Regions from separate parts of the Qiania dongpingensis genome, predicted to be linked through region 1. Evidence: riboswitches for the same ligand, from Rfam matches in the RefSeq annotation. Region 1 holds a riboswitch; each other region holds the start of a gene.

Region 1 (10,190 bases):
GTGACTGTGGAATATGATGAAAACGGGAGGCCGATCCATCTGGACGCGGTGGTCTTGTCCACACAGCATAATCCGGATGTGAGCCAGGAGCAGATACACGAAGATATTAAAAAATATGTTTTTGCACCGGTCCTGCCGGAGAAGCTGGTGGATGACGAGACGAAATATTATATCAATCCCACGGGGCGTTTCGTGATCGGCGGGCCTCATGGAGACAGCGGCCTGACCGGAAGGAAGATAATCGTGGACACCTATGGCGGCTATGCAAGGCATGGCGGCGGAGCGTTTTCCGGCAAGGACTGCACAAAGGTGGACCGTTCTGCCGCGTATGCGGCCCGCTATGCGGCCAAGAATCTGGTTGCGGCCGGTCTGGCAGATAAGTGCGAGATCCAGCTGTCCTATGCCATTGGAGTGGCGCAGCCTACTTCTGTCATGGTAGATACCTTCGGCACTGGAAAACTGCCGGACGAGCGTCTCATGGAGATTGTCCGTGAGAACTTCGACCTCCGTCCTGCCGGCATCATTAAAATGCTGGATCTGCGTAAGCCGATCTATAAACAAACGGCGGCTTACGGTCATTTTGGGCGTGACGATCTGGATCTGTCCTGGGAACGCCTGGATAAAGTGGATGAACTGAAGCGTTACCTGCAGGGATGACCTGACATACTGCCGGGAAGAGATTCAATGGATATTTTCGCATGACCGGGCCCGGCCGATGAAATCGTGGCCCGGTCATTATTATATACTTGACTGATAAATTCTTGCAAAACTGCGATTATCGGGTAAAATAAGAAATAAGAATTTAAAACTTTCCGGGTCATGGGCTGTGCAGGAGCATGGTCCGGCAGACGTCGGAGGCACAGGACGGAGGCAATTATGGGCAATATATATGCAGGTGTAGATCTGGGAGGCACGACGGTGAAGCTGGGCCTTTTGACGGATGAAGCATCTTTGATACGGAAATGGGAGATACCCACGAGAAAAGACGACGGGGGAAAGCAGGTCATACCGGATATCGCCGCCTCTATTAAAAAGAACATGGAGGAAGAGGGAATCCGTTTTTCAGAGCTTGCCGGCGCGGGACTGGGAGTGCCGGGACCTATCCGCCAGGACGGATACCTGGAGGTCTGCGTGAATATCGGCCCAGGAATGCGGGATATGAATCCGGTGAAGGATTTGAGCGGTCTTTTGGGCGGCATTCCGGTAAAAGGGGGAAATGACGCAAATGTGGCGGCCCTGGGTGAAATGTGGCAGGGCGGCGGGAAAGGCTACAGAGATGTGGTGGCAGTGACACTGGGGACCGGCGTGGGCGGAGGAGTCATCCTGGACGGGCATATTGTGGCAGGGAGCAAAGGAATGGGCGGAGAGATCGGCCACATGGTCATGGACTGGGACTGGAAGGAAGCGGAGGTTTGCAACTGCGGGAACCGCGGCTGCCTGGAGCAGATCGCATCGGCTACCGGCATAGCCCGCCATGCCAGGATTTTTATGAGAGAAAGCGACAGGCCCTCTGTGCTCCGAGACCTGCAGCGGGTGACCGCCAGAGATGTGTTTGACGCGGCCAAGGCCGGCGACGGGCTAGCGGAGGATGTGGCGGACTACTGCATGATGTATTTGGCCAGAGCCATGGCTTACGTATCGCAGGTGGTAGATCCGGAGATCTTCGTGATCGGCGGCGGCGTATCCAGAGCGGGACAGTATCTTTTGGATTTGATAAAGGAACATTATGATCCCCTGATCAAGCTGACCCGCGGGAAAGCGAAGCTTGCTCTGGCCAGGCTGGGGAATGACGCCGGAATCTACGGGGCGGCCAAAATGGTGATTGACGAGAGAGAAAAATGAAAAAGAAAAGTTTTATGTCTTATTATAAGCCGTATCTGGGATTGTTTCTCAGCGATATGTTTTTTGCGTGTCTTGGCGCGGCGATAACTTTGGTGATTCCGCTCATTATCCGGTATATTACCGGAACCGTGATCGGATTTGAAACGGATGCAGCGGTATCCATGATTTTCAGATTGGCAGCCCTGATGCTGGTTATGGTCGCCATAGAGTTTTTCTGCAATTTTTATATAGGGTATTTTGGCCATATGATGGGAGCAAAAATGGAACGGGACATGCGCCATGAGCTGTTCGGGCATTATCAGAAGCTGTCCTTTACCTTTTATGATGACCAGAAAGTGGGACAGCTGATGTCTAGGGTGACCAATGACCTGTTTGATATCAGTGAGCTGTGCCATCACGGACCGGAAGATCTGGTGATCTCTGTTATCCGGATAATCGGCTCTTTGATAATCCTGCTGTTTATCAACGTGCCGCTGGCTCTTTCTGCCGCAGCGCTGCTTCCGTTCATGCTGTTTTATGCGGTCGTCCTGAATAAGAAGATGAAGCGGGCGTATAAAAGAAACCGAGAGAAAATCGCGGATGTCAACGCTCAGATTGAGGATAGCCTTTCCGGTATCCGCGTTGTCAAGTCCTTTGGGAATGAGGACACGGAAATGTGCAAATTTGACGAGGGCAACCAGCGGTTCCTGGAGAGTAAACGGGACAGCTACCGGTATATGGGAGTTTATAATGCCGGATTGGGGGCGTTTACCACTTTGATGACAATCGTGGTGATATCTGTCGGAGCCGTGCTGCTGGCTAAGGATAGGCTGGATGCGTCGGATTTGGTGGCATTTCTTCTGATGGCGGCTAACTTCACCGACCCGATCAAACGGCTTGTCAGCTTTACAGAACAGTTCCAGAATGGAATGTCCGGCTATGGACGGTTCCGCGAAATACTGAGCATACAGCCGGATATTGAAGATGAACCGGATGCGGCGGATATTGAAGAAGTTAAGGGAGAGATCTGCTTTGAGGATGTGAGCTTCCGCTACGCATCTTCCAAAGACGATGTCCTCCATAATCTGAATATGACGGTGAAGCCTGGAGAGTATATCGCGCTGGTCGGCTCCTCGGGTGTGGGGAAATCCACGCTCTGCAGTCTGATTCCACGCTTTTATGAGGTCAGCGGGGGAAGAGTGACTCTGGACGGAAGGGATATCCGGGATATAAAGCTTAAAAGTCTTAGAAAGAATATAGGAATCGTCCAGCAGGATGTTTATCTGTTTGCAGGGACGGTATATGAGAATATCTGTTATGGAAAACAGAATGCCGGGAGAGAAGAGGTCATAGAAGCCGCCAAAGCTGCCAATGCCCATGAATTCATCATGGAACTTCCGGACGGATATGATACAGATATCGGACAGCGGGGGGTGAAGCTGTCAGGGGGCCAGAAGCAGAGACTGTCTCTGGCAAGAGTGTTCCTCAAGAACCCGCCGGTCCTGATTTTTGACGAAGCCACTTCTGCTTTGGATAATGAAAGTGAGCGGGTTGTACAGGAAGCTCTGGAGAAACTGGCCAGAGGAAGGACCACGTTTGTGATCGCTCACAGGCTGTCGACGATTCGGAACGCTGAAAAAATACTGGTGTTGACCGATGACGGGATTTCTGAACAGGGAAATCATCAGGAATTGATGGAATTAGACGGGGTCTATGCGAAATTTTACAGGATGCAGTTCTTGGCAGGCCGGGATTCTTGACTCTTTCCACTTGTCAAAGAACAAACAATCTGTTATAATCAGGAAAATAAACATGGGATTTTCAGTGCCCTGTGCCGTCAGGCACAGGGGTAAAAGGGAACCGGGTGCAAGTCCCGGACGGTCCGGCCACTGTGAACAGGGAGCGAAACCGCAAAAAGCCATTGTACCGCAAGGTATTGAGAAGGCGCGGAAGAACAATGATCTGTAAGTCAGGAAAACTGCTGAAAATGTTGGTGAATTGCTTCCGAAGAAAGCATGATATTCATCCAGAAATGGACTTATTTTAGTGTCTGCACTTCGGAGAAGGGCGGGCTTTTTTTATTCTAGGGAGTCTGAGATGGGCTTGCTCACTCCATTTTTTCACAGAAAGGTGTGTCCTTTGAAACGTGTAGATACGTGTTCATCTTGATAATATCCGTATGATGGACCGCCGACAGGCAAAAGGCCGCCTCCCTGGGCCGGAACCGTGCGATAAGCACAAAGACAGGAGGAATGGATTGCCGGATTAGAGAGAGGAAGCGCTGGATAAAGAAGACAGAGGCGTCCGATCAAATTGGGCGGCCTGCAAAGAAAGAATAACGCAGCACGCGGAAAGGGGATTATTAAGATGAAACGAAAAAGCATGAGCCTGCTGGCTTTACTGCTGGTTTTCTCAATGCTGTTATCTCCATTGTCAAGTATCAATGCAGACGCGGCAGCGTCTGAGCTGGCGGAGGAGAGTAGCGCAGCATTATCGGAGGAGAAGAAAGAGCCGGCGGCGGAAGAGAGCAGCGCGGCTTCAGAAGAGAAAAAAGAACCGGCGGCGAAGGAAAGCAGTACGGCTCCAGAAGACAAGAAAGAGCCGGAGGCAGCAGAAAGTACGGAGGCCGGAAAGGAAAGCAAGGCGGAGAGTACCAAAACGGAGTCCTCGACGGAGACCGGCGGGACTAAGGAAGCTGCCGGGACTGCCAGTGCGGAGGAGAGCAGTGCAGCGGCAAAGGAAAGCAGCGCGGCGGAGACACAGCCCGCGGCCGAGAGCGGTGCGGAGCCCACGTCTGCGGCTGACGCCGGTGAAAAGAATATTGATACGGTCCAGACGGTTTTATTGGCAGCCGGTGGAGATGAGCAGCCGGTGAAGCCGACGGCCGCCATAAGCGGCGTGACGGTAGTAAAAAACGACGGCGGCACATATGGAATGTTTCCAATCACAAATCCAACTTGCACTGTAAAAGGAAACATGATAGAGATTTCCTTCCAGACCGGCGCTAAAAAGACATTTGACTGGCTCTATCTGGGGTATCAGTCCGACGGGAGCAAACCGGGATATTTTACCGGGGTCAAGACTGGAGAGACCTGTGAGTTTACCATCCAGGTTCCCCTGTCTTCCGGAAACAGCTGGATTCCAGTTTCTGTAGGCCGTTCCGATCAGGGAACCTGGTCGGAAAATTACCTGTGGATGAGTATTCCCAAGGTCCTGGTGATCACAAAACAGCCGGAAGCGGTCAGCAAAAAGGCCGGGGAGACGGTGACTCTTAAAGCGGAGGCTGACGGGGAAGGAGTGACATATCAGTGGCAGTACAGCTCCGATGGGAGCGGATGGACAGACTGTGCGGGAGACAGCGCACAGGCTGCTGCTTACAGCTTCATCATGGAGGCGGCATTGGCAGGACAGTACCGCTGTATGGTAAAAGACAGCGCGGGAGCCGAAGCTGTTACAGATGCGGTGAAGGTCAGTGCGGCCAGCGAGCAGGAAGGATATCTGGCCAATGACGGGATTACCGCCGTTTATGGCAGCGACGATGCTAAAAAGCCCGGACAGGCCTATACCATGTTTAAGATCGCGGCGTCAAAGGCCGTGGTCAAGGGTGACGGAATTGACGTCACGATTTGGGTGAGTCCGGCCTCCAGCGGGAAATTTTCTTATGACGCGATCTATATCGGAATGAAAGACGACGATCCCAAAGAACCGGTCGTTCTTGGAGAAACGGATACAGATAAGAATCTTCAGAAATTCCAATTTACCGTTCCATCCAGTATGATGGGCGGAGAGGTTCACTTTGTGCCGAGGAGCGCTTCCAAAGGAACGTGGAGCACCAGCAGCTCTCTGGCATTTCAGATTCCTGCGGCGGACAGCTTTAAGAAGCCCTCGGAGATCACCATTACCAGCCAGCCCGCGGGCGAAACTGTGACGGGCGCAGGAGCCGAGGTCATCCTTTCGGTGGAGGCGTCAGGCGAAGCAGGAGCAGTCCTGTCTTACCAGTGGCAGTACAGCGCGGACGGAAACGAATGGACAGATTGTACCGGCGACAGCGCCAAAACTTTTGAATACCGTTTTACTATGTCGGAAGATCTGGCGGGGCAGTACCGCTGTGTGGTCACCGACGGGAACGGCACAACGGCCATATCTTCCACAGCTGCTGTCAGAGTGCCGTCGGCCCCTGTGGTCACAGGGAGTACGGTAAAAGTCGTAAAGGACAATGGAGCCGAATTTGCCATGTTTAAGGTCGGCGAATCCACCGTAACAGCTGAGGGTGAAGAGCTGGAGATTACAATCTCCACAGCAAACACATCTTTTGACAAAATCTATTTAGGTTTTAAGGATGATGCCTCCAAGACGCCGGTGATCGCAGGAACGAAGCTTGCTTCCGGCGGCTGGACCTTTACCTTCCGTGTCCCGGCGGCCGATAAGGGCAAGGTGCTCCCGGTCTCTCTGGGATATCCGGAAGGCAGCGCCAAGGACTGGTATACGAATCAATACCTCTGGATCTACATTCCGGATGAAGGGATTGAGGAGTTTCCCACAGAGACCGATACGATCAAGGCTATTGCGGGCGGCACCGGAGCTTCTTACAATAATTTTGCAGTTGTTTCCTCCAAGGCGGTGCTGAAGGGGGATACGGTGGTCCTCACTCTGTATGTAAAAGGAAATACATGGACGAAGCTGTATCAGGGCGTTCAGTCTGATACCAATAAAACAGTGACCTGCACAGGCTCCTATGACGGAGATAACGACAGGACGGCCTTCACCTTCCAGGTCCCGGCAAAGAAGCAGGGGATGAATATTCCCATTACCCCCGGAAATGACGGCGGTTGGTTCAGCTATGCCAGGGATCTGTTCATCCATGTGCCGAATCTGGCGGGGAACGCAAATACGACGGCGGACGGCACTTATGACTTATATGGCTCTGCCTATCCGGTATCCAATTATACTAGCCTCAGCTTTGAGCGGGGGAGCAGCCTTACGATCAACGGCAGTGCAGCCACGGTGACTTTGGTCACCCAGGCGAGGGATTATGATAAGCTTTATATCGGCCTGGCCAGTGACGCGGATTCCGTGAAGGATGCAAAAGCCGTGGATGCGGTTCCCAGGACGGATATCGGCGATACCTATAAGAGCTTTACCTTTACCATTCCAACCGCCGATCTGGGAAAAGAGATCAGTTATGTGGTTCATGTGGAAAAAAGCAGCTCCTGGTCAGAAAAGTCGGGAAGTTTCTTTATAAATGGCATTTTGGATAGAACGGGTGATCTGCCGGATCCGGACCCGGAACCCGTAGATCCCACCGTTCCGTCTGACGGAACTTACAAAGTGACTGTGGATTCCAGCGCGGCCATGTTCCGGGTGGTGGACTGCGTCCTGACCGTAAAGAACGGAAAGATGAGCGCGGTGCTCACCCTGAGCGGGACCGGCTACGATTATCTGTATGTGGGGACCGCGGCTGACGCAGAAAAGGCGGATAAGTCCTCCTGGGCTCCTTTTGTGAAGGATGCCAATGGCAAGTATACCTATACGATTCCTGTGGAGGCTTTGGACAAGGGAATCGCGGTCGCGGCACATTCCATTAAGAATGACAAATGGTATGACAGGACTTTGAATTTCCGGTCCGAAGGCATGGAAGCGGTCACGCCGGCCATAGCAGACGGCGTCTATACCATCGAAGCAGATTCCAGCGCGGCCATGTTCCGGGTGGTGGAATGCGTTCTGACTGTAAAGAACGGAAAGATGAACGCGGTGCTCACCCTGAGCGGGACTGGCTACGATTATCTGTATGTGGGGACCGCGGCTGACGCAGAAAAGGCGGATAAGTCCTCCTGGGCTCCTTTTGTGAAGGATGCCAATGGCAAGTATACCTATACGATTCCTGTGGAGGCCTTGGACAAGGGAATCGCGGTCGCGGCACATTCCATCAAGAATGACAAGTGGTATGACAGGACCTTGACTTTCCGGTCAGAGACGATGAAGAAGATCGGCGATATCTCCGGCGGAGGAGATGAGCCGGTAACGCCTGTAGATCCCGATAACGGCAAAGACGACGGTAACCAGCCGGATGTGATCCCTGACAATGACGGAAAGGCCGATAATGAGTCTAAGTATGAGTCTGATACCGGCGGTTCCACCGGACGGGTGGACAGTGCGACGACTCTGGCGGACGGCGTCTATAAGCCGGATAAATTTTCCTGGTCCGGCGGTACGGGCAGAGTAAAAATAACCTGCAACAAGATCACCGTAAAGAACGGGCAGGCCTATGCGACATTGGTATTCAGCAGTGACTCTTATCAATATGTGAAAGCCAACGGAAACACTTACTATACCACTAAGAGCGGCGGCACGGCCACTGTTGTCATCCCTGTAGCACTGAACAAAAATAATAAGATTTTTGGAATGACGACGAAAATGTCGGCGACCCACGAGATTGAATATACCATTTTCATTTATCTGGCGGCGGCAGCAAATGGAGAAGCAGCCGGGGAGAACAGCAATGAGAAGCTGGATGAGACGGCTCCCCAGATTATCGGGCTGGAGTATCAGTCTGAGACAAAGCTGGATTACGCGGAATATTTCAAGATTTATCACTATGATCAGGACATTGTCCTTTTGGAAATTGATTTGACGAAGGATACGGCGAGGGACCCGGAAAAGCTGGCGGAAGAAGAGGACGGCAGTCAGGCAGAGTCTGCGGAGAGTGACGGTCAGGAAAAAACAAAAGCATCTGCCGAAACGGAGATCATCACGGAGGATGGGGAGGAACTTGTCCCCAGCGAAGGTGAGATCGCCGCAGAGCTTTACAAAGGAAATGTCGTGAAATATCTCCTTGTCCCGGAGGACACCGAGATTCCGGTCGGCCTGGAGCAGGATATGATCATCGTGAGGATGCCTGCGGACAAAGCCTATGCCGCCTCCGATGAGATTCTGGAGATGATGGAGACACTGGATATCCTCGACAATCTGGCAGCGGTGGGCTGTGAGCAGAAGGACTGTGGTATTGATTCTGTCGCGGAAAGAATGACCGTGAAGGATGGAGAAGAGGAAGCTGAGGTAATTTTCGGCGGACAGTATGACCTGCCCGATTATAAGGCTCTGATCAAAAAGGAGACCAATCTGGCTGTTCTGCCCGGTGAACTGCTTCCCAGGGAAAAAGAAGATGAAGAAACAGACGGCCAGAAAAAGGCCGCGGAGAAAAACAGCGAAGCTGTTATGAACGGAGCAGAGGCCGAAGAGCTTACGGCCAAAGAGCAGACGGAACGCTTCGAGGAGCTTACCGGGAACCTTGCCATGTTTAATATCCCGGTGATCATCGACCGGTCTGCCGATGAAGAGACTGAGCTGGCCAAATACGAGTGGATCAAAGTATACGGCGTACTTTTCAGCTGTGAGGAAAAAGCGGACCAGCTTTTTGAGGCGGCTGTGAAAAAAGCAGCGCAGCAGGAGAACAGATGATGAAGAAGAAGTTATATCAGGTTACGGCGCTGATACTGGCTGCAGTCCTCCTTTTGGGGGGCTGCGGACAGAAAGCGGAAAAGGAAACAGAAAAGCAGACGGACCCGGAGACACAGGAAACCGCTGCGGAGACGAAGACAGAGGCCGGGACGGAAAGCAGTCAGGGAGAGACACAGGTGACGACAGCGGCCAGAGAGAGCGGCGACGCGCCGGAAATTGCAGGACTTACCTATGAGTCAACCATGGAGCTCACCTATGCGGAGTGCTTTGATGTGTATTATTATGAAGGCGGCTACGGACTGATCGATGTCCATGACAGCGCCAGATATCTGGTGATCCCGGAAGACAAGCCGGTTCCGGATGGCCTGGACGAGGACATCATTGTTCTGCAGCAGCCGTTGGATCAGATTTATCTGGCGGCGACCTCAGCCATGGCCCTTTTTGCTTCCATGAATGCGCTGGATGCTATCCGTTTGAGTGGTACCCAGGCCTCTGGCTGGTACATAGACGACGCTGTGAAGGCCATGGAAAGTGGAGACGTCCTCTTTGCCGGAAAATACAGCGAACCGGATTATGAGCTTCTGGTGAATGAACAGTGCGATTTGGCCATTGAGTCGACTATGATTCTTCATTCCCCGAAGGTGCAGGAGATGATCGAAATGCTGGATATCCCGGTGTTCATCGACCGCTCCAGCTACGAGAGCCATCCGCTGGGAAGAACGGAGTGGATCAAGGCATACAGTGTTATGGTAGATAAGGAAGACGAAGCGAAAGCATTTTTTGACCAGCAGGCCAAGGTGATCAGCGATCTGAAAGATTTTAAAAACACGGAAAAGACTGTGGCGTATTTCTACGTCAGCACAGACGGTTCTGTTGTGGTAAGGAAGCCCACAGATTATATTCCGAAGATG
Region 2 (10,190 bases), 1.5 Mb from region 1:
TATCAAACATGGCAGACATTTCCTGTGCGCCTCTGTAACCATGCTCCATAAGCCCCTGGATCCAGGAAGGATTTAATAACTTCGTTCTGACCAGCCGCTCCAGCTCTTCTTTTGTGGTGCGTATCTGCTCCTCTTTTCCGTCGCTGGATGAAACCGTATAGGATACCGCGCTGCCGCCGGCCGCCTCTGCCGCGGCTATAGCGCCGCCAAAATAATTATAAAAGTCATCACTGTCCAACAGATCCTCCTCCACAGAAGATAGATTCTTAAGGACCACCTGACTGTCTTTCATACGGTCGGCAAAGGAATCCGCCATTTGTATCCCCTCGCGTCCCTGTCCATATGCAAAAGCGCTCCAGGCCAGATAAGCGTCTCCCAGCTCTTTTCGTCCCTCCCACTTTCCGCTGGAGATAAGCAGATTGATGCCGGCTCCATATTGTCCGGGAGGACAGCTGAAAATCCGGGCAGACGCCTGCTTTCTCGCCTGCTCCTGTTCCATCCCCCGGCTGATAAGCTTCCTGATATCGCGGTTAATATGTTTTCTTATGTAATTAAATTCATCCGGTTCTTCTTCGGAAGCCGCAAGGTTTACCGCTTCATCCAGTAGCTCCATCAAATTCGGAAAATTATCCCGGAACAGACCGCTTACCCGCAGCGTAACATCAATACGGGGATGATCCAGCTCTCCTGCGGGGATGGCCTCCACTCCGCAGACTCTGTCATGCTTCGGAAACCATTTGGGCCGTACACCATAAAGATAAAGGACCTCCGCGATCGTAGTTCCATAAGTCTTCATGGTTTCCCCGGAATATATGACTATCGTAACTGCTTCCGGAGCCTTTCCCAAATCAGATACCGTTTTATGGAGGAGCTGCCTGGCCAGCTTCTCTCCTGATCTCCATGCCTCCCTCGTCGGTATCTGGAAGGGATGGACACCGTAGAAATTACGGCCGGTGGGAAGCGCTTCATAAGCCCCGCGGCTCGGACACCCGGACGCACCGGGTTTTATAAATCTACCATGAAAAGCATTTATCACTGCATCCAGCTCTTCCGGGATTTTGAGAACTTTTTCTATTAAGTCTCTTCGGTCTCCCCCGCCCAGCTCCAAAAAGTCCAGCAAATGGTCCATCCGTTCTTTTTCCGGAATCTTTCCCAGCACATGCAGTCCATCTCTTATCTGGGAATGGCGTATCTCTTCCAGCCTGCTGTGCAGTTTATTTACTATGGCGTCTGGTTCATTAAAAAAGCCCCGGATTTCTTCTTCCGACAGGAGATGTAAAGAACCGCCGGCGACCTTCCTGATTTCCTCCAGGAGTCCCCTCCCCTGACTTTTATCAAACTCCATCGCATTTTCATACTGCTCAAGCTTATCCTCCAGGACCTCCATATCACCGTAGATCCCGCTTTCTTTCATAGCGGGAACCATATGACTGATCAATACGGCCGAAGCCCTGCGCTTGGCCTGTGTCCCTTCTCCCGGCAGATTCATGATATATGGATACGCATGGGGAAGCTCATCCAATACAATGGACGGATAGCAGGAAGCAGACAAGCCCACTGATTTCCCAGGAAGCCATTCCGCTGTGCCATGGGCGCCCACATGGTAAATGAGATTCGCGCCAAACACCTCTTTTATCCAATGGTAATATCCCAGATATTGATGAGGGCACGGGTGCTCCATGGAATGATACACTCCCTCCGCCTTTTCCGCCGATTCTCTGGACGGCTGGATTCCGATGAACAGATTGCCGTTTCGGATTCCGGGAATCAGGATATTCTTCTCCAGCGTCATGAAATCTCCGGGCGCTTTTCCCCATACCCGCTCCATTTCCTCCCGCACGGAAGGCGGAAGACCCTCAAACCAGCCGGCGTATTCTTCCTCTGACATAAGGTCCGCGCTTCTCTCCTTTATCTGTTCGTTCGATAGATATCCAAATTCGTTCATCAGCCCTTCTGTCAGTTCACGGATGATCTCCTGCCCGTCTTTCCAATCCCTGTCAAGGGTCAGTCCTTCTCTTTTAAGCACTTCTACCATTTGAAAAACCGACTCCGGCGTATCAAGCCCATAAGCACAGCCAAGCATATCCATTCTCGGCGGCATGTTATGCAAAAGGACTGCTACTCTTTTTTCGGATGATTTCATAAGGCTTAAAAGCCCCCAGTTTACCACTGATCCCGCCAGCTTCTCTATCCGGTCCGGTACCGGCACGATACGATTCATTTTCCCGTATTCCGTTTCCCGGACTTCCGTACACCCAATCACAGAGGTGATGATCTGCCCGTCCAATTCCGGCTCATAAATATTGGAACACATCGTCATAGCATCCATACCTTGTGTGGACCCTTCCCACTTTTCATAGGAAAAATAAGTGGTCATCGCCTGAAATACCGGGACTCCCAAGCCAGTGAACACACTTTCACCGGCATCCTCTCTGCCTTTTCCGGGAGAGGCGAGCATGGTCATGGAAAAACCTGTGGTGACGATGAGTCCCTGTATTCTTGCGCTTCCGTCATCTCTTTTCAGGTACCGTCTGATCATCCCGGAAAGCCCCTCTGTCCTTTCCGTAGGCTGCATCGTGCTTACTACAGGCAGAGGAAAACCGCCGCGTTTCCTGATCTCCTCCGATAACATGGCCACATGGGCCGTGTCGTCATTCAGCGCGTTCAGATAGTGCACCAGAATCCCGATCACAGGCCCCTCAAACGCATCCGCCTCCTGCAGGACGCTTTGTTCTTCACACTCAGGAACCTTCCATATCCCTTCCCGATACGCTGGAACAGGTTCCTCAAAAGAAACCTCAGCATTACCGAATTCCCGAAGCAGATAAGCGATCAGGTTCTGAAAGTTTCCGGTTCCTCCCAGTTCATAATACTCTGCGATTTTTTGATACTCTTCCGGAAGCAGGCCGCTTTTCTCCTGCAGCTGGCAGACCTCCTCTTCCATCTCCGAATGAAAGAAGAACGGCTTTTTATGACAGACCTTTTCTTCTAATTCCGAAAATTCGGGAAACCATGCGAGCCCTCCATGTAAAAGCAGGACCAGGAAATCGGCTTCCTCCACCGCATTCATGAGCTGTTTTTTATCCGCTTTCCCTGCCTTCCAGGCATCAAAAGAGTGAAATTCTATTTTCCCCTTAAGAGGCGGAGTCAGCTCCCTTTCGGCTTTCAGGAAATGATAAGCCCTCTCATCACTTTGATGAATCAATACCAGTTTAAACATCTGAGTTCTCCACAATCTGAAACGCTGTCTTTCTGAGGGTGCAGTCCACTTCCGGCTCCCCATTCAAAATCATACGAGAAGGGCATCCCTCCGGGCAAAACTTTTCATACCGGCATAAAAAACATTCCTTTTTCCGGAGCTTCCCCAGCTTTGCCTCCCCGTCCAGCTTTTTCAGAGAAACTTGTTCCAGGATATTTCCCATAAAATAATCTTTTTCTCCCGCCAGAGAGCCGCAGGGATAGCAGCTGCCATCCGGAAGCAGAGCGGCTGCTCTTCCGCAGCCGGCATAACAGTACGGCAGCTTCTTTCCGAAGGTCATTCTCCTCCGGGCCTCTTCCACTTCCCTAAGCGCTATGCTCCTTCCGGATAAAGTTCTCAATTGATCGCATCTGTTCTGCATGGCCGGAAGAACCTCTTCAATCTGAGAGGGAGTAATACGAAGTTTGTCAAAAACCGGCCGTCCCCTTCCGGCAGACCGAAAAAGATCCAGGCCAATCCCGTTTACCGATCCCAAATACCAGCAAAAATCCACCAGTCTGGGAAGCTCTCTTACATTCATGGCTGTTACTACCGCATTTATATTTACCCTGATCCCATATTCTGCGAGCAGCCGGACACCACGGACAGCGTCCGCCGTTTTTCCTCTCAGAAGCTCATTGACCTCTGGCACTCCATCCAGACTGATCCCAATTGATATGGCATGTTCTTTGATAAACTCGGCATGTTTTCTCTCCAAAAGAGTGCCGTTCGTCTGAAGACGGAATTCCGCGTCTATCCCCTGCTTCTCCACATTCCGCACCACCTCACAGATCGTCTCCCATCCAAGGAGCGGTTCTCCGCCGGTAAACTGGATAATAAGCGGCGCGTCTGCAAATCTTGTTATGGCAGCCATCGCGGTTTTCACCGGCATGTCCTGGCATTGGCTCAGTTCACTTCCCGCACTGGCATAGCAATACATACATTGAAGATTGCATCTGCCCGTCACCCACAGGACCAGAAGCATTTTATTCTTTTTCATGACGGCCGCCGTCTTCTCCGGAACACAGCCGGTCAAGCTCTTCCCAGTCCAGAACCTCATCGGAAAAAGGACGTTTGTGCATCCGATGCGGCAGTACATAAGAAGCGGCCCTTCGGATGTCTTCTCGGATCACTTCCGTCCGTCCTTCCCATGCGGCCAGTGTCCTGGCGGTATTCACCATACAGATATCCGCTCTGTGTCCGTCCACATGCAGGGAAATCCCAATCTGGGCGGCCAGCATCAGAATATCCTTCGAATAAGAAACCATGTGAAAGAGTTTCTTTGCCTTTAAAATCCGCGCTGTGAGTTTTTCCTCCTCTTTCCGGTATTTCTCAAGAAACGGTTCCGGATCTTCCTCAAAATCCAGTCTTCTGGATATCACCTCTACCCTATCTGCCGTCTCTTGTTCGCCTTTCACGTCCGTTACCAGGCCAAACCTGTCCAAAAGCTGAGGACGGAGCTGTCCCTCTTCCGGATTCATAGTCCCAACGAGGACAAACCGGGAGGGATGACTGTAGGAGATTCCTTCCCTTTCTACCCGGTTGACTCCCATCGCCGCCACATCCAGGAGCAGATCCACAATATGATCGTCCAGAAGATTGATCTCATCTATGTACAAAAGGTTCTGATCCGCTTCTGCCAAAAGCCCCGGCTCAAATCTCCGTTTTCCTTCTTGTATGGCGCTTTCCAGACTAAGCGTGCCTACTACTCTATCCTCTGTGACGCCTACCGGCAGATTCACCACCTTCATTTCCGGCATCAGAGACGCCAGCGCCCTGACCGCGGTGGATTTCGCCGTCCCTTTTTCTCCCCGTATCAGGACTCCTCCCAATTTGGGATTGATGGCGTTCAGAAGAAGCGCCGTTTTCATATCTTCCTGTCCCACAATGGCAGAAAAGGGATAATTATACTCTGTCACCATAATGTCCTCTTTCCCGGCCGCAGCCGTTCTTCTATCGTATTTCATTCAGGATATCCTGGAAGATATCCGAACTCTCCGTCAGCTTCTCCAAGGGAATCCGATATCCGTTCATGGCATCTGCCAGCTGCTCTGCCAGTCCCAGACGCACATATCCTTGCTCTGTATCGATCACTATGCTGCGGATTGCCTCGCTCGCAAAGCGTTCTGCCTGGCAGACAGCCTCTTCATAGGGTGCCTTTTCACCGGCTGTCGCCCTTCCGTCTGTGATGAGCATGAGCACTGGAAACACCGTTTTTTCCTTGGCCAAGACTCCCTTCAATATCTCGTAAGAAAGACGGATTCCCTCTGCAAGAGGCGTTTTCCCCTTCGTCCTCAATTCCATCAGCCGGCTGGCAGCCAGATCCACACTGTTTGTAAACTCCAGTAAAAGGCGGGCTTCCCTATCCTGAAAAATGAGCATAGCGATCTTGTCACGCTTTTCATAAGAATTCTGGAGAAGAGAAAGTACGATTCCTTTCACGGCAGCCATCCGTTCGTTCGCTCCCATGGATGCGCTGGCATCCACCGCAAATAAAAGATAACATCCCGTCTTTCCGCTTCTTACTTTCAGCCGGATATCCTCTGACTTTATCCTGACCGCCATTTTTTGTTCCCCCGCCCCTTTTTCTCCTGTAGAATGAAATGCTGCGTGAAGCAGGGTGTCCCCGAACGCGACATCTGAGGCGCTCATTGGGATTCCCGGCCTGCTTTTCACGACGTGTCCCTGACCTTTCATTTCATCTGCCCGAATCCTCCGGCCGGTACAGTTTGCAGAGTGTATCTTTTCGCCGTATTTCATCCAATCATTGACCGGATGGACTTCGCTTGGTGCTTGAAGATCCTCCTCTTTTAGAAGGTTTTCATCCGTCCCCCGCTCTGTTTTCGTGCCTTCCTCTTTCTTACTGCCTTTTAGTTCTTTTTCCCGTTCCGCCTCATTTCCCTGACTCTTTTCCGCCCATTCTTCCGACAATCTGTGACGGCCTCTGTGAGGGAATACATATTGTGCCGCTTCCAAAAGATGAGCCGCAGTCACCATGGTCCCATTCCCCCAGGCTGCGGCGGCCCGGGCAGTCTGAATCAAGAAAAGCTCCGCATGGTTTCCCTCACACCCGGCTTCTTTCACCAGTTCGGAAGCCAATGTTTTAGAGCCCTCCGTGATTTCTATCCTATGCAGCCGTTTTCTGGCTCTGTCTAAGTTCCTTGCTATAATCTGTGTTTTATCACGAAATCTGTCGCAGAACTTTTGAGGGTCCTCTTCGTATTCCAAGCGGCGTTTAATGATCTGCATCCGCTTCCTTAATTCCTTTTCTCCTTCCATGTATACTAGAAGACCGAATTTATCCAAAAATCCAGGGGAGACTTGTCCCTCTTCCGGATTCATGGTTCCAATAAAAACCATATTTCCAGCCTCCGCAGAGATTCCGGCCGCCGTCTCATCCGGCAGCAGATTGGATTCATCCATGTATAACAGATGTCCCCGCGCCTGTTCCAGTATTCCCGGAATATGCTCTCTGCGTCCGTCTTTTGTAAGACTTTCCCAGTCATCGCATCCATAAAGCCTGTCTCTCGTCGTATGGAGAGGGACTTCGTACAATTTCATGTTATGGTCCAATTCTGCAAGACCGCGAACCATGGTGGATTTTCCCGTCCCCTTTTCACCCGTGAGCATCACACCGCCCACAGCCGGATTGATCAGCGCATAGATCAACGCCTGTTTCGCCTTTTCGTTTCCTACCAGTGCACTGAATGGGTATCCCATTTTTTTATCCTCCAGCAACAAAACAATAAAGGACCTCTTTTGCCGGAGCAAAAGAGGTCACTAAAAAATAACCAATCCCCTCATCCCGGAAATATCTGGAAACGGATATCCTGACTTCGCTTCTTCCTCCAAGGCCCTTCTCAGCAAATCTGCCAATGGTCTCCGCCTTTTCGTCTGCGTTACAGTAGAGGTGACTGTCCCGGATTTTCACCGGATTCCCCGTTCATTATTCTGTTTGTTACAAACATGTCATATTTTTTTATTATAACACCTTTTTACCCTTTTGACTTATCCAAAATTGCTATTTGATAAATCCCGGCCTTTTCTATCCCCTCCTTCTGTTCGCCCATAAACACACAAACAACAATATGATAGAAAATGTACTCCCCAATATCAAGAACCAAATACCTCCATTTTGGCGGTCTCCTGTTTCCGGAGATGCCGTAGTCTGTACCGTCTCTCTTTCTGTCTTCTCCTCAGTCGTCGGTTCCTTTTGAACTTCTGATGTCTCCGCCTTTTCCTGAACCGTCGTTTCTGCACAAGCCGTCGTTTCTTCCTCTGGTTCTTCCGGACTCTTTTTATTTATTGCCGTGATTACCAGCTCCCCTTTTGACTCCCCTTCAATCTGTACCTCCAGTTCATCACATGGTTCATATCCTTCCGGAACGTCTGTTTCGCGGACCAGATATACACCATAAGGAAGCGGCACCGTTTCTAGTTTCCCATTGGAATCTGTATAGAGAATCGTCTCTCCCAGGCCTCCGATCACGACCGGCTCTGCCTTCTCCCAATCATATTCCCCCTCCTTTCGTACCAAAGATGACTTTAAATAAAATGAAAAACCTGCGTGAGGAAGAGGGAGCTCCTTTCCCGCATCTCCATATTTTTTTAGGATGACCGGCCGTCTGATCATTTCGTCCTCTGCCTCAATCATAACCTCTACGACAGGCGTCGTATCATCCTGATATTGAAGCGCTGCCTCATATTCCTCCGGATTCTTCCAGTATCCTTTCGGCGGAGCAGCCTCTGTCACTATATAGTCTCCAAGTGGAAGACCGCCGAGTGCCCCTTCTCCCTTCTCATCGGTGACAATCTGTCCCATCAGAATACGCTCTCGTTCGCCGTTTTCTGCCTGGCCGGAAAGAAAATAGACCTCATAGACCGCGCCGGCCAACGAAGCGTCTCCAAAAAGCTCTCCCTCCTTTGAAGAGCGTTTTTTTAAGGACAGGGCTCCCTTTGCCGGAAGATTTTCCCAGGTACTGTCCACGATCTGTCCCGCCCGCACTATGACAGTTTTTGGCTCCTGCGTCCTTATATATCCTTCCGGGACCTCAGTCTCCCTTATTTCATAGCTGCCGTCGGCCAGATAGCCGCTCATACCTATTCCATCATTTCCGGTGAAAAATTCGCATATGGGGTCAGAATCTGCAGGAGCATTCAAGGGAAACACGCCGAAACGAACGCCGGCCAGCGGTTCATTCGTTTCCCCGTCATACTTTTTGACCTGGATTTTTCCCGGCTCCTCCGGCAGCTTGATCCCATTTTCTGCATGCTTTATTTCTGCTGTTCCTATCTTTTCTACCTTTCCCATCGTTTGATAAGCACTGTCTGCCGGTTCGAACACCGACACCTGGTTACCGTCCCCCGCATATCCTGTCGCCTTCAGAATCAGTTGTTTTTTACCGTTTCCTTTCCAGGGAAAGCTCAAAGAATACGTCCTTCGGTCCGTGAGCTCTGTTTCCGTACTCCAGGAATTTTCGGACAAGATTTCTCCGTCCAGCTTGATCTCACTCCCTTCTTCCAGGCCCTCTGCCGATATGGTACAGGCGTCCATATTTTCCGCGAAAACAGAAAAACTGACGACAATCTCTTCTTCACTCCGGCTCGCAGAAACGCCTGTAATGCTGATAGAAAGATATCTCTTTATACGGTTTCCATAGATGGCATTTCCGGCCAGTGTGCGGAACATGGAGGCTGCATCCACTCCCTCCAGATTTATGGGGGAGGCTTTTTCGTAAGCAAAATAGTCGTAATCACTGCCATCCTCGCGCATGGAGGCCAGCACCGACCATATGGCCAATTGTGTCGCCTGCCGCTGCGCCTCTTCGGGAATCCCCTTACTCAGCCAATATCTGGTATTCAATGGATAACCGTCGGCTATGACATTCCGTATGGCTTCTATTCCTTTTCCGCTTATCCGTCCACCGCCTCCGGCGCCTCCATAGGACTGGTTCCCGTCGGGACTCTGGAGCGTACTGTTTAAACAGTACGCCACCGCCCCGTCCGAGGTGTCCTGATACGCCTGAATCACATTGCTGGTATCGTTGATCACCAGATACATCTTTTCAAAGGGAATTTTTAAAAACCCGGATACAGAAACCTCCTCTGCCTTTGTCACAGAACAAATAGCTGTCAATCCTATAAACAGGTACAAAATAGTTCTGCTTATTTTTCTTTTCATATAATCCGTCCTCTCATATAATGGTTTTTGGACGGACAGGAAGCAAACTTAATAACAGACCTTCCCCTCCTTTATAATTTAAATTTGCTTCTCTTTGGTATTCACTCTATTGATTTTTTAATATGATATGGAAACTATTGACCAGAACCGGTCATGAAATAACTGATGTGCAAAGAATAAGCTGGCTTCCTGCCCTTCCCTGCAGAAGTCATTATAACAGGAAACCAGCTAAAGTTCAACAGGAAAACGTCTCTCCTTCTTTTCTGATTCGCTTTATCTTACCCCGGTATGGCTCGGAGACCGGCTCTTCCAGCAGACGGTCCATCACCGTATAATCCATTTGAAAATGCATGGGAAATACAACATCCGTATCTGTCTTCCTCATGAAATAGTCAAATCCCCACCAATATCGTTCTTCCTGCCTGGGATCCAGCGGAACAAAGGCAGCATCAAAATGTCTTCCGTCCATTTTCTGAATCTCAGTCTGGAACCGCCTGGTCATATCTTCATATTCTGCCTCTGTCTCTCCAATCCAGGTCCACCAGTTCAGATCTCCCGCATGGTACAGGCTTTTTCCTTCATAGGACAGAAGAAAGGCCACACCCTCGTCTGTGGAGGCCAGTGTCTCCACCTGGAGAACGCTGCCGCCCACTATAAATTCCGCCGAAGCGTTCTTTCCAATGTAAGAAATCTTATCATACGCCGAAGCCGGAACCTTTATCCTTTCCAGATAGGCGCGGCTCATCCGGATATCCTTCGACAGGAGAAAAT
Region 3 (10,190 bases), 1.1 Mb from region 1:
GGAGCTTGAATATCCTGGTCAGATTAAGGTTAACGTTATTCGTGAGTCACGAGTTACGGATTACGCAAAATAATGGTTTGGGTTTAACAGGAGAGTACAGATGCCCCATCCTGAGTGAATCGTTTGATTCATTTAGGATGGGGTATCTTTATTACTATATTGTTTTCATAAAAGGAGTGGAAAAATGGAAGAGATCGTGCGAGTCAAACGGGAATTGGCTTATCAGGGAAAGATTCTTAATATTTATAAAGATTATATGGCGCTTCCCAACGGCCATACGGCAGTCTGGGACTTTGTGGAGCATAAAGGAGCGGCTGCGGTAGTCCCCGTGACAAGGGAAGGAAAGATTCTTATGGTACGGCAATACAGAAATGCTCTGGAGCGTTATACGCTGGAGATACCGGCTGGAGCCCTTAATTTTGCGGGAGAGCCTAAAGAAGTCTGTGCAGCCAGGGAATTGGAGGAAGAGACCGGATTTCGTGCGGGAAAGCTGGAATGGCTGATAAATGTCAATACGACGGTAGCCTTTTGTAATGAGATCATCGGGATTTATCTGGCTTCCGACTTGATTCCTTCTAAGCAGCACCTGGATGAGGATGAATTTCTGGATGTGGAAGAATATGGCCTGCAAGAGCTTCTTGATATGATATTCACAGGGAAGATAACGGACGGAAAGACCATCGCCGCATTGCTGGCGTATCAGGTCAAGCGGGCATAACCATGGTTTCCCCATCATATAGTATCTGTAGCTGTACCCAAGGGCATTCCTTAATACATGCCCTATGGGCAGACGCATTCCGTGCGTTAAGGTATAGGATGGAGGAAATCATGGAGAAGAACGGAAAACTTTGGAAAATGGCCTGTATCGTTTTTGCCGCGTCTCTGCTGCTGGGGACTCTGGCGGCTAACCTGACCGGTAAAAATGGACAGGGCAGTTGGGAGCTTTATTTCACACAGGTTGGAGACGCCCTGAAGCAGCAGGATTTTGCAAGGGAAAGTTATTTTTTTTATGTTTTACGGCTTCGCCTGATGGAAGTGGGAGCGATCTGGCTGCTGTCCATGACGGCTTTTGGAAGCGTATCTCTTTGGGCGTCGATGGGATGGCTTGGTTTCACGGCGGGAGTACGTATTTCCCTTGGGACCATGGTATTTGGACGGACCGGGATTCTCTATTTTTTATGCAGTATACTGCCGCAGGCTCTTTTCTATGTGCCGGCGCTTATACTCCTGTATGCCCGCGGATTCCAGATATATTCCTTTATGAGAAAGCAGAAGGACTGGGGACAGTACAGACGGATACGGATGCCAAAGGATATCCTGCTCCTGCTGATCACTTTGCTTTGCCTGCTGCCTGGTATCATCTGTGAGTGCTATATCAATCCGCTTTTGCTGAAGGTCTACTTTTAGGCAGGACAGCCGGCATAGCTTAAGACGGGGCTGGACAAGATGTATTTAATAGATTCTGTTTCTTTATGCCAATTCCGCGATATCGTATATCAGCTGCCTGGATTCTTCCCACCCGAGACAGGGATCTGTGATGGAGCAGCCGTATATATGGCCTCCTACCTTCTGGCTACCAGGTTCAATGTAGCTTTCTATCATGACTCCCTTGACCAGGCTGCGGATATCCAGGGAATGTTGTCTGCTGTGGAGAACCTCCTTTACGATCCGGATCTGTTCCTTGTACTGCTTATTGGAATTGGAATGGTTGGTATCCACGATACAGGCAGGATTCTGCAGATCCCGTTTTGCGTACATGTCGCAGAGCAGTCTCAGATCCTCATAGTGGTAATTGGGCTGACTCTGCCCGTGCTTGTTTACCGCGCCTCGCAGAATGGTATGAGCGTAAGGATTTCCGTCGGTATGGACTTCCCAGCCGCGGAAGATGAAGGTATGTCCATGCTGAGCGGCTATGACGGAATTCAGCATAACGGAAAAATCACCGCTTGTGGGATTCTTCATGCCAGCGCCCACATCCATGCCGCTGACGGTGAGACGGTGCTGCTGGTTTTCCACAGAACGGGCGCCCACGGCTACATAGGATAATAAATCTGAAAGATACCGGTAATTTTCCGGATAGAGCATCTCGTCCGCAGCGGACAGGCCGCTTTCTTGCAGAACCCTCATATGCAGCTTGCGGATGGCCAAAAGTCCCTCAAACAGATCGGGAGCCTTTTCCGGATTTGGCTGATGAAGGATGCCCTTGTAGCCTTCGCCGGTAGTGCGGGGCTTGTTGGTATAGACGCGGGGAACGATAAGCAGCCTGTCCTTCGTATCCTCCTGTATTTTCACCAAACGGGATACATAGTCACATACGGAATCCTCATTATCGGCAGAACAGGGCCCCACGATGACCAGAAACTTATCGCTGTTTCCGGTGAGAACGTCGCGGATCTCCTGATCGCGTCTGTGTTTTTCCTTGGTGAGCTGTTCCGACAAGGGGAATTGGTGGCGGATTTCGGCTGGAGTCGGCAGCTTACTGATGAATTCAAAGCTCATGATACGGCCTCCTTTTTATCAGGCATTTTTTTCTCCCATGATATAGGTAGCATAGCCGCCGGCGAACATGAGGATAAGTCCGATGATGAGGCCGGCCACGGAGAAGTGTGTCAGTGCGTTGGTATTATAAAAAATTCCGAAGGGTGAAGAGAGAATCAGGCCCAAAATCGCCGCATAGGTGGAAACGGTATGCTTTGCGAACAGATATTCGATCATCTTAGAAATCAGGAAAATGCCCAGGATAGCCCCTATACCGAAAGGCACAAGGATGGCGGCCTGGGACATGACGGCTGACCAGTTGCCTGCCTTTAATGCATCCACGAAGCTGGTGATAGAATTGATCACGCCGTAATAGTATCCGAGAACCATGAGGACCATAGAGCCGCTGACACCGGGGATCACCATGGTGGCAGAAGCGATGACGCCGAGGAAAAACAGCAGAACGATGGTACCGGGAGTAGCGGTAAGCGTTTTCAGGGTGTCCTCGCTGCCCTGCAGCAGAGGAAGGATAATCGCAAAGGCGAACAAGATTACAAACGCTGAGATGTTGAATACAGTTACACGGCCGCCGCGGTTTTTCCGGATTCCTTTCTTCATTTCCCGGACCAGCATAGGCACGCCGCCGAGGATAAGGCCGAGAAACGTAAGACAGGTGGGAAGGGGCTGATTGCCGAGAAGATATTTAATGGCGTACGTAAAACAGATGATTCCCACGGCGCATCCGAGCAAAATCGGAAACAAAGCTGCGATACTCTTTTTAAACTGCTTGAACAGATGGGTGATAGAAGAAATCAGCTTGTTGTAGATTCCCATGGATACGGCCATGGTTCCGCCGCTGACGCCGGGGATGACATTGGCAATGCCGATAACTGCGCCTTTTATGATATCCAAAACAAAGTTCATAGTTATTTCCTTTCACATTTAAAATAATAAAGTATACAGCAACCTATTATAAAAGGATTTCGGGGGGATGTCAAGAAAAGCAGATATATAGCGGCATAAAGATTTTCCAGAGAATTCTAAGAAATACCTAAGAAATTAGTAAAAATCACCTATAGGAATTGGGCGGAAAATCTGTTATAGTCATCTATAGAACAATCGGAAAAAAGGGTGGGAAAATGAAGGAATTTTTTGAGAATGTTCAAAAGAAGACGGCGCGGCATCCATTGCTCAGCTGTTTTCTTGCAGCCATATTGCTGAATCTTTTTGTAGAGCTGCTGTCCAGGAGGTCTTTTATCAGCCTGGCTGTTTTTGTCGGCACAAGGCCGCATATCTTTCTTTTTAACGCTTGTATCATATTCTGGAGCTTTTCACTCCTTCTTCTGGTCCGGAGAAAACTGTTTCTCTCAGCTGTCATCAGTGTCATCTGGCTGATTCTTGGGATTGTGAACTTTGTGCTCCTGGGATGCCGCGTCACGCCGTTTAACGGGGCGGATCTCCGCCTGACGAAGGATGCGATGGCAGTGGCCGGAAAATATCTTTCCTGGTGGCATTTGGTCCTTCTGGCTATAGCTGTCGCTGCGCTTATCGTGGCATTGGTTATTTTGTTCCGAAAGCTACCGCGTTCAGGGAAGAAGCCTTCCTATATTAAATCTCTGATATTTGTAGTATTCTCTTTTATGGCTCTTTTGGGAATCAACAGTGTGGGGAAGAGCACCGGGGTCCTGGCGAACCAGTTTGGCAATCTGGCTCAGGCATATCAGGATTATGGATTTTCCTATTGCTTTGCCAATAGCCTCATCAATACTGGGATCAGCAAACCGGGGGACTACAGTACGGAGGTGGTCAAGGAAATTAAAAAAGAGGAAATCGTTCCGGAGGAGCATGTGTCAGCTCCGCTCGTTGTGGAGAACAGGCCGGACGTGGTCAATGAGCAGGGAGTGGCGGTGACAGAAAAGACGCCGAATATTATCTTCCTGCAGCTGGAATCCTTCAGCGATCCGCTCAAGTATCTTCATATGGAATGCTCGGAAGACCCGATTCCCAATTTCCGAAAGCTGATGGAACAGTATTCCTCCGGGTATCTGTGGGTGCCTTCCGTTGGGGCGGGGACCGCCAACACGGAGTTTGAGGTAATCACCGGCATGAACCTGGATTTTTTTGGGCCTGGAGAATATCCTTATAAAACGGTACTGCAGAAGCAGGTTTCCGAAAGCATCTGTTTTGACCTGAAAGAGATAGGATATCATGCTCAGGCGATCCACAACAATTCCGGCACTTTTTATGACCGGTATACGGTGTTTTCCCAGTTGGGGTTTGATACGTTCACCTCTCTGGAGTACATGACAGGATATGATACCACTTATATGGGATGGGCGAAGGATGAGATTCTGACAGAACAGATCGCGAAGGTGCTGAATTCCACTTCCGGGGCGGATGTGATCTATACGATTTCCGTACAGGGGCATGGCTCTTATCCTCAGGAGAAGGTATTGGATTCTCCTGTCGTGCAGGTGACGGGGCTTCCCACAGAGGGGGAGACTAACGCTATGGAATATTATGTGGAACAGATTCATGAAATGGATACCTTTGTGGGAGAGCTGATCTCATATCTGGAAAGCCGGGATGAGGAAACTATCCTCGTTATGTACGGAGATCATCTGCCCAGCCTGAATCTGACGGAAGATAAGCTGGAGAATGGGGATTTATTCCAGACGGAATATGTCATCTGGGACAACATGGGTCTTGCGAGGACCAGCCGGAACGTAGAGGCATATCAGCTGGGAGCCTATGTGATGGATAAGGCGGGTCTTAAAAAGGGGACGATGTTCCGTTACCATCAGGCATACCTTCAGAAGACATCACATACCGCGGAGGAAGAAGAAACATATCTGAATGATATGAAGATACTGGAATATGATATCCTTTATGGAGATCAGGATGTGTTTGAAGGAGAGATGCCCTATGAGGCGACTAATCTGCACATGGGAGTACAGCCGATCAGCATCAACCGGGTGCTGCTCCAGAATAAGGGGCTCTATGTAACTGGATGGAACTATACAAAGAACAGTGTGATCTATGTGAATGGAAAGGCATGGGAGACCAACTGCGTTTCACAGAATCTTCTCTATGCGGCAGATGTAAAGCTCAAGGAAGGCGACAATGAGATTACAGTCGGCCAGGTGAGCGATGACAATATCGTACTGAGTGTCTCGGAGCCGTACGTTTTGAAGCAGGAGAAAAAGGATGGTTCCGGAGGTTCCTGAGCAAAAGCGGATAGGAGGAATATCGGTTTTTTCAGTTGCGTTTATGGACGAGATATGGTATAGTGAGGGTGTGCAAAGAAATATTGCCGTATCAAGTGCCTGTCCTTTGACAGGAAAAAGGGAATCAGGTCAGAATCCTGAGCGATCCGGTCACTGTATTCAGGGAGCGAAGCCTCGTCATCCATTGCAAACCCTATCATGCGAGAAGGAGAGGCTGAGCGGAGAACTGTAAGTCAGGAAACCTGCTTGATATGTGAGATGGGCTTCCGGGTAGAGCTACACATCCGACAGGGTATTTCCCTCATGGTGTCGGCTTATGGGTTAAGCGGACATACTTTTGTGAATCTCAAAGCAACAGCAATGCACAAATCTTTCGTTCAGAGAATGAGTCTGGGCTGGCGCAGTGCCGATCCTACTCGCCGGGCTGTGTGCCTGTGTACTGTGTTGTCAGGGCTGTGTGCACATTCGCAAGAACGGAACAAGGGCGTACCGTCTGGTACGCCTTTTTATATTTGTATTAAAGAGAAAATTTTATAGTGACACCAAAAAACAGGAGGAGAAAAATGGAAATATTGCTGACCGGAGGCGCCGGTTATATTGGAACTCATACGGCCATCGAAGTGGCGGAAAGCGGCCGTCAGGTCGTGATCGCGGATAATTTTGTCAACAGCTGTCCGGGGGCGGTGAAGCGTGCGGAAGAGCTTGCCGGCGCAGAATTCCCGGTCTATAACGTGGATGCAGCGGATGAGGCAGCGATGGAACAAATATTCAAAGAGCACCGGATTGAAGCTGTGATTCATTTTGCAGGTCTTAAGGCGGTGGGAGAATCCGTAGAGAAGCCGTTGGAATATTACCGGAATAATCTGGACAGCACCCTTACGCTGCTCAGGCTGATGAAAAAATATGGATGCAGGCAGATTGTCTTCAGCTCTTCGGCCACGGTATACGGGACGCCGGAAAAAGTACCTTTGACAGAAGAAATGCCGGTGGGCAGGAGCTGCACCAATCCTTACGGGTGGACGAAGGTCTTTATTGAACAGATCCTCAGGGATGCGGCCAGAGCGGATGAGGAATTGTCGGTGGTGCTCCTGCGGTATTTCAATCCCATAGGAGCCCATGAAAGCGGAAGGATAGGGGAAAATCCCAACGGGATTCCCAATAACCTGATGCCGTATATTTCTCAGGTAGCGGTGGGAAGGCTGCCGCGCCTGAGGATATTCGGAGATGATTATCCGACGCCCGACGGGACAGGAGTCCGGGATTATATTCATGTGGTCGATCTGGCGAAGGGGCATGTGGCGGCTTTGGACTATGCCGGAGGGCATAAGGGAGTTGAGACGGTCAATCTGGGAACCGGGATTGGATATAGTGTCCTGGATATCGTGAAGGCGTTTGAAAAAGTCAATGGAGTGAAGATCCCTTATGACATTGTGGAACGCCGGGCAGGCGATATAGCGGAATGTTATGCAGACGCATCTAAGGCGGAACAGATTCTTCACTGGCATGCGGAAAAGAATCTGGAGGATATGTGCAGAGATTCCTTTAGATGGCAGAAAAACAATCCCAATGGATATGAGGAAAAGGCCGGATCAGGGTTGTCATAGAATCTTGCCGGAGACAATAGAATAGAAGTAATGATAAGACCCTGGAGTCGGTTTTATGAAAAGATTGTATCGAATGACGGCTGCCCTTTGTCTGTCGCTTTGCATGATGGTATCACTTTGTATGCCCGTGTTCGCGTCCGATGAAGGACAGCCATCTGTGATTCCGGAGATAATGGAATCCGTAGAAGCCGGAGGCAGTTCCGGAGCAGCAGAGAAGCCAGTCTCCGGACAGCCGGAAGAAGGACAGAGTCAACAGGAGGATGTGCCGGGAGAGGCAGTAGAAACATCCGGAAAGGCACTGCCGGCTTCGGCAGAAACATCCGGGACAGAGGAAACTGGAGAGAGCGCCGCTCAGCCAGAGAGCAGCGTCCAGGGAGCGGAAGAAAGCCAGGGGGAAAATACCTCATCCCAGGGAAGCGGAGTTCAGGCGGACCTGGGAATAACCGCTCAGGCCGCTATTTTGATAGAAGCCTCCACAGGAACCGTGATCTATGAAAAAAATCCGGATGAGGCCCTGCGCCCCGCTAGTATTACGAAGATCATGACGCTGATTTTGATCTTTGATGCCATAAGGGACGGCAGGATTTCCCTGGATGATCAAGTCGCCACCAGCGCATATGCCAAATCCATGGGCGGTTCTCAGGTGTTTCTGGAAGAAGGAGAAGTTCAGACTGTGGAGACGCTCATAAAATGTATCGTGATCGCGTCGGGGAATGATGCGGCTGTGACCATGGCAGAGTACATAGCCGGAAGCGAGTCCGAATTTGTCCGCCAGATGAATGAAAGAGCGAAATCACTCGGCATGGAGAGTACAAATTTTGAGGACTGCTGCGGTCTGACGGATTCGGGCACCCATTTGACTTCTGCCAGAGATGTGGCTCTCATGAGCCGGGAGCTCATCACAAAATATCCGGAGATTGAAAATTACAGCACGATCTGGATGGAAAATATCACACATGTGACGAACAAGGGCACCAGTGAATTTTGCTTGTCTAATACCAATAAACTATTGAAAATGAGCAATTCATTCACGGTCACCGGCTTAAAGACGGGGAGCACCAGCCTGGCGAAATACTGCCTGTCGGCTACGGCCAAAAAGGATGGGGTGGAACTGATTGCGGTCATTATGGCTGCACCGGATTTTAAAGTACGGTTCAGTGAAGCGGCCAGCCTGTTAAACTATGGGTTTGCGGGCTGCAAGCTTTACACAGATTCGGATGAAAACCGGGAGGAGCTTCCGAAGCTTCCGGTAGCGATGGGAGTTGTACCGGAGGTATCCCTTCGCTACGGCGGAGAGTTTTCTTATCTCAGCACGAACGGAGAGGATTTCAGCGCCATAGAGCGTCAGATATCCATCCCGGAAAAGCTGGAGGCGCCGGTCCAGGAAGGGGATATAGTGGGCAGTCTCACCTATATGCTGGGCGGCAAGACTCTGGGAACTGTGGATATCCTGGCTGCAGAGTCTGTGGAAGCAGCCGGTTTCGGAGATTATCTGGGCTGGATGTGGCAGTCCTTGCTGATGTAATGACATGAATCAAAAAGAAGAAAAGAAAAAGCGCCTGTTTCCGGCTGCCCGTCGGAGACAGGCGCTTTTGGCGATTTACAGAAACTTTACGCAGTTTATACAGTACAGTGGTGTTGGCTGAAAGAAAAAAATGATATTTTCTATGGAGAAGCGAAGTGAGAAAAGAAAAAAGAGGGAATAGTTATGGATCAATCGACATTCAGCATTGTGGGAAACAGCAAAGCCAAGAATACGGCGGAAAAGATTGCGGGAATCCTGTTTCTTGCCTGTGGTTTTTTCGCAGTGGCCGCTGTTATCGTCATCACGGTGTATATGATTGCAAAAGGGACGCCGGCACTTCACAAAGTCGGCATCCTGGAGATTTTATTTGGGACAGTCTGGAGTCCTACAAGTGCGGAACCGAGCTTTGGTATCCTGTATATCATTCTGACATCTGTTATCGGGACAGGAATGGCAGTCCTCATAGGAGTCCCCATCGGTGTTCTGACTGCAGTATTCATGGCGGAGGTGGCTCCGCCGAAGCTGGCGAGGATGGTCAGGCCCGCGGTAGAGCTTCTTGCGGGGATTCCTTCCGTGGTATATGGGCTTGTCGGGCTTTTGATCCTGAACCCTCTCATGTATAAGCTGGAAATGTGGGTTTTCAAAGGTTCCTCCACGCATCAATGGACGGGAGGAGCAAATCTGCTCTGTGCGGTCCTTGTTCTGGCTGTTATGATTCTTCCCACAGTCATCAATATCAGTGAATCTGCCATCCGCGCCGTACCGAGAGATTATAAAATGACTTCACTGGCCCTGGGCGCTACACGGATCCAGACGATCTTTCGTGTCATCCTACCGTCGGCAAAATCCGGCATTGTGACAGCCATCGTGCTGGGCGTGGGGCGCGCCATAGGAGAAGCCATGGCAATCTGTATGGTGGCCGGAAACTCAGTCAACTTCCCGCTTCCGTTCAGCTCGGTCCGGTTCCTGACGACGGCAATGGTCAGTGAAATGGCTTACTCCCAGGGATTACATAAAGAAGTACTGTTTACCATCGGACTTGTGCTGTTTGTCTTTATCATGATCATCAATCTGGTGTTAAACCGGATAATGAAGAAAGGAGCAAAGGATGCGGACAAATGCCGTTAGTTTATATACGAAGCGCAGACGATTGTCGGACGGGATACTCACAGCTCTCATTTATTTGTGCGCGGCACTGGCAATCTGCCTGGTGGCAGGAATCGTGGGATATGTGGTCGTGAGAGGCGTGAGATCCGTCAACTGGACATTTCTGACCACGGTGCAGAGCAGCAAGAACAATACCTTCGGTATTGCGGGGAATCTGCTGAATACGCTGTATATCATTGTCATAACCCT

What was found. A riboswitch is a leader RNA that binds a small molecule or an ion and turns the genes downstream of it on or off. The one in region 1 is predicted to bind cobalamin.
Region 2: it holds a riboswitch for cobalamin, as region 1 does, so the genes downstream of both, H9Q78_RS00595 (VWA domain-containing protein) here and H9Q78_RS07545 (hypothetical protein) in region 1, are expected to answer to the same signal.
Region 3: it holds a riboswitch for cobalamin, as region 1 does, so the genes downstream of both, galE (UDP-glucose 4-epimerase GalE) here and H9Q78_RS07545 (hypothetical protein) in region 1, are expected to answer to the same signal.

Annotation. Positions count from the first base shown of each region.
Region 1 covers NZ_CP060634.1:1,610,787-1,620,976, reverse strand. Annotated here, with positions in the region: gene metK (methionine adenosyltransferase) at 1-657, shown strand, start outside; gene H9Q78_RS07555 (ROK family glucokinase) at 877-1,842, shown strand; gene H9Q78_RS07550 (ABC transporter ATP-binding protein) at 1,839-3,581, shown strand; cobalamin riboswitch at 3,627-3,821, shown strand; gene H9Q78_RS07545 (hypothetical protein) at 4,189-9,279, shown strand; gene H9Q78_RS07540 (ABC transporter substrate-binding protein) at 9,279-10,190, shown strand, end outside.
Region 2 covers NZ_CP060634.1:129,377-139,566, reverse strand. Annotated here, with positions in the region: gene H9Q78_RS00610 (cobaltochelatase subunit CobN) at 1-3,220, opposite strand, end outside; gene H9Q78_RS00605 (radical SAM/SPASM domain-containing protein) at 3,213-4,238, opposite strand; gene H9Q78_RS00600 (ATP-binding protein) at 4,225-5,205, opposite strand; gene H9Q78_RS00595 (VWA domain-containing protein) at 5,192-6,958, opposite strand; cobalamin riboswitch at 7,042-7,225, opposite strand; gene H9Q78_RS00590 (thioester domain-containing protein) at 7,284-9,419, opposite strand; gene H9Q78_RS00585 (MBL fold metallo-hydrolase) at 9,655-10,190, opposite strand, start outside.
Region 3 covers NZ_CP060634.1:516,529-526,718, reverse strand. Annotated here, with positions in the region: gene rny (ribonuclease Y) at 1-73, shown strand, start outside; gene H9Q78_RS02565 (NUDIX hydrolase) at 185-718, shown strand; gene H9Q78_RS02560 (stage II sporulation protein M) at 829-1,407, shown strand; gene H9Q78_RS02555 (3-deoxy-7-phosphoheptulonate synthase) at 1,471-2,499, opposite strand; gene H9Q78_RS02550 (DUF368 domain-containing protein) at 2,518-3,402, opposite strand; gene H9Q78_RS02545 (sulfatase-like hydrolase/transferase) at 3,618-5,705, shown strand; cobalamin riboswitch at 5,782-5,969, shown strand; gene galE (UDP-glucose 4-epimerase GalE) at 6,269-7,309, shown strand; gene H9Q78_RS02535 (D-alanyl-D-alanine carboxypeptidase family protein) at 7,365-8,834, shown strand; gene pstC (phosphate ABC transporter permease subunit PstC) at 9,018-9,962, shown strand; gene pstA (phosphate ABC transporter permease PstA) at 9,943-10,190, shown strand, end outside.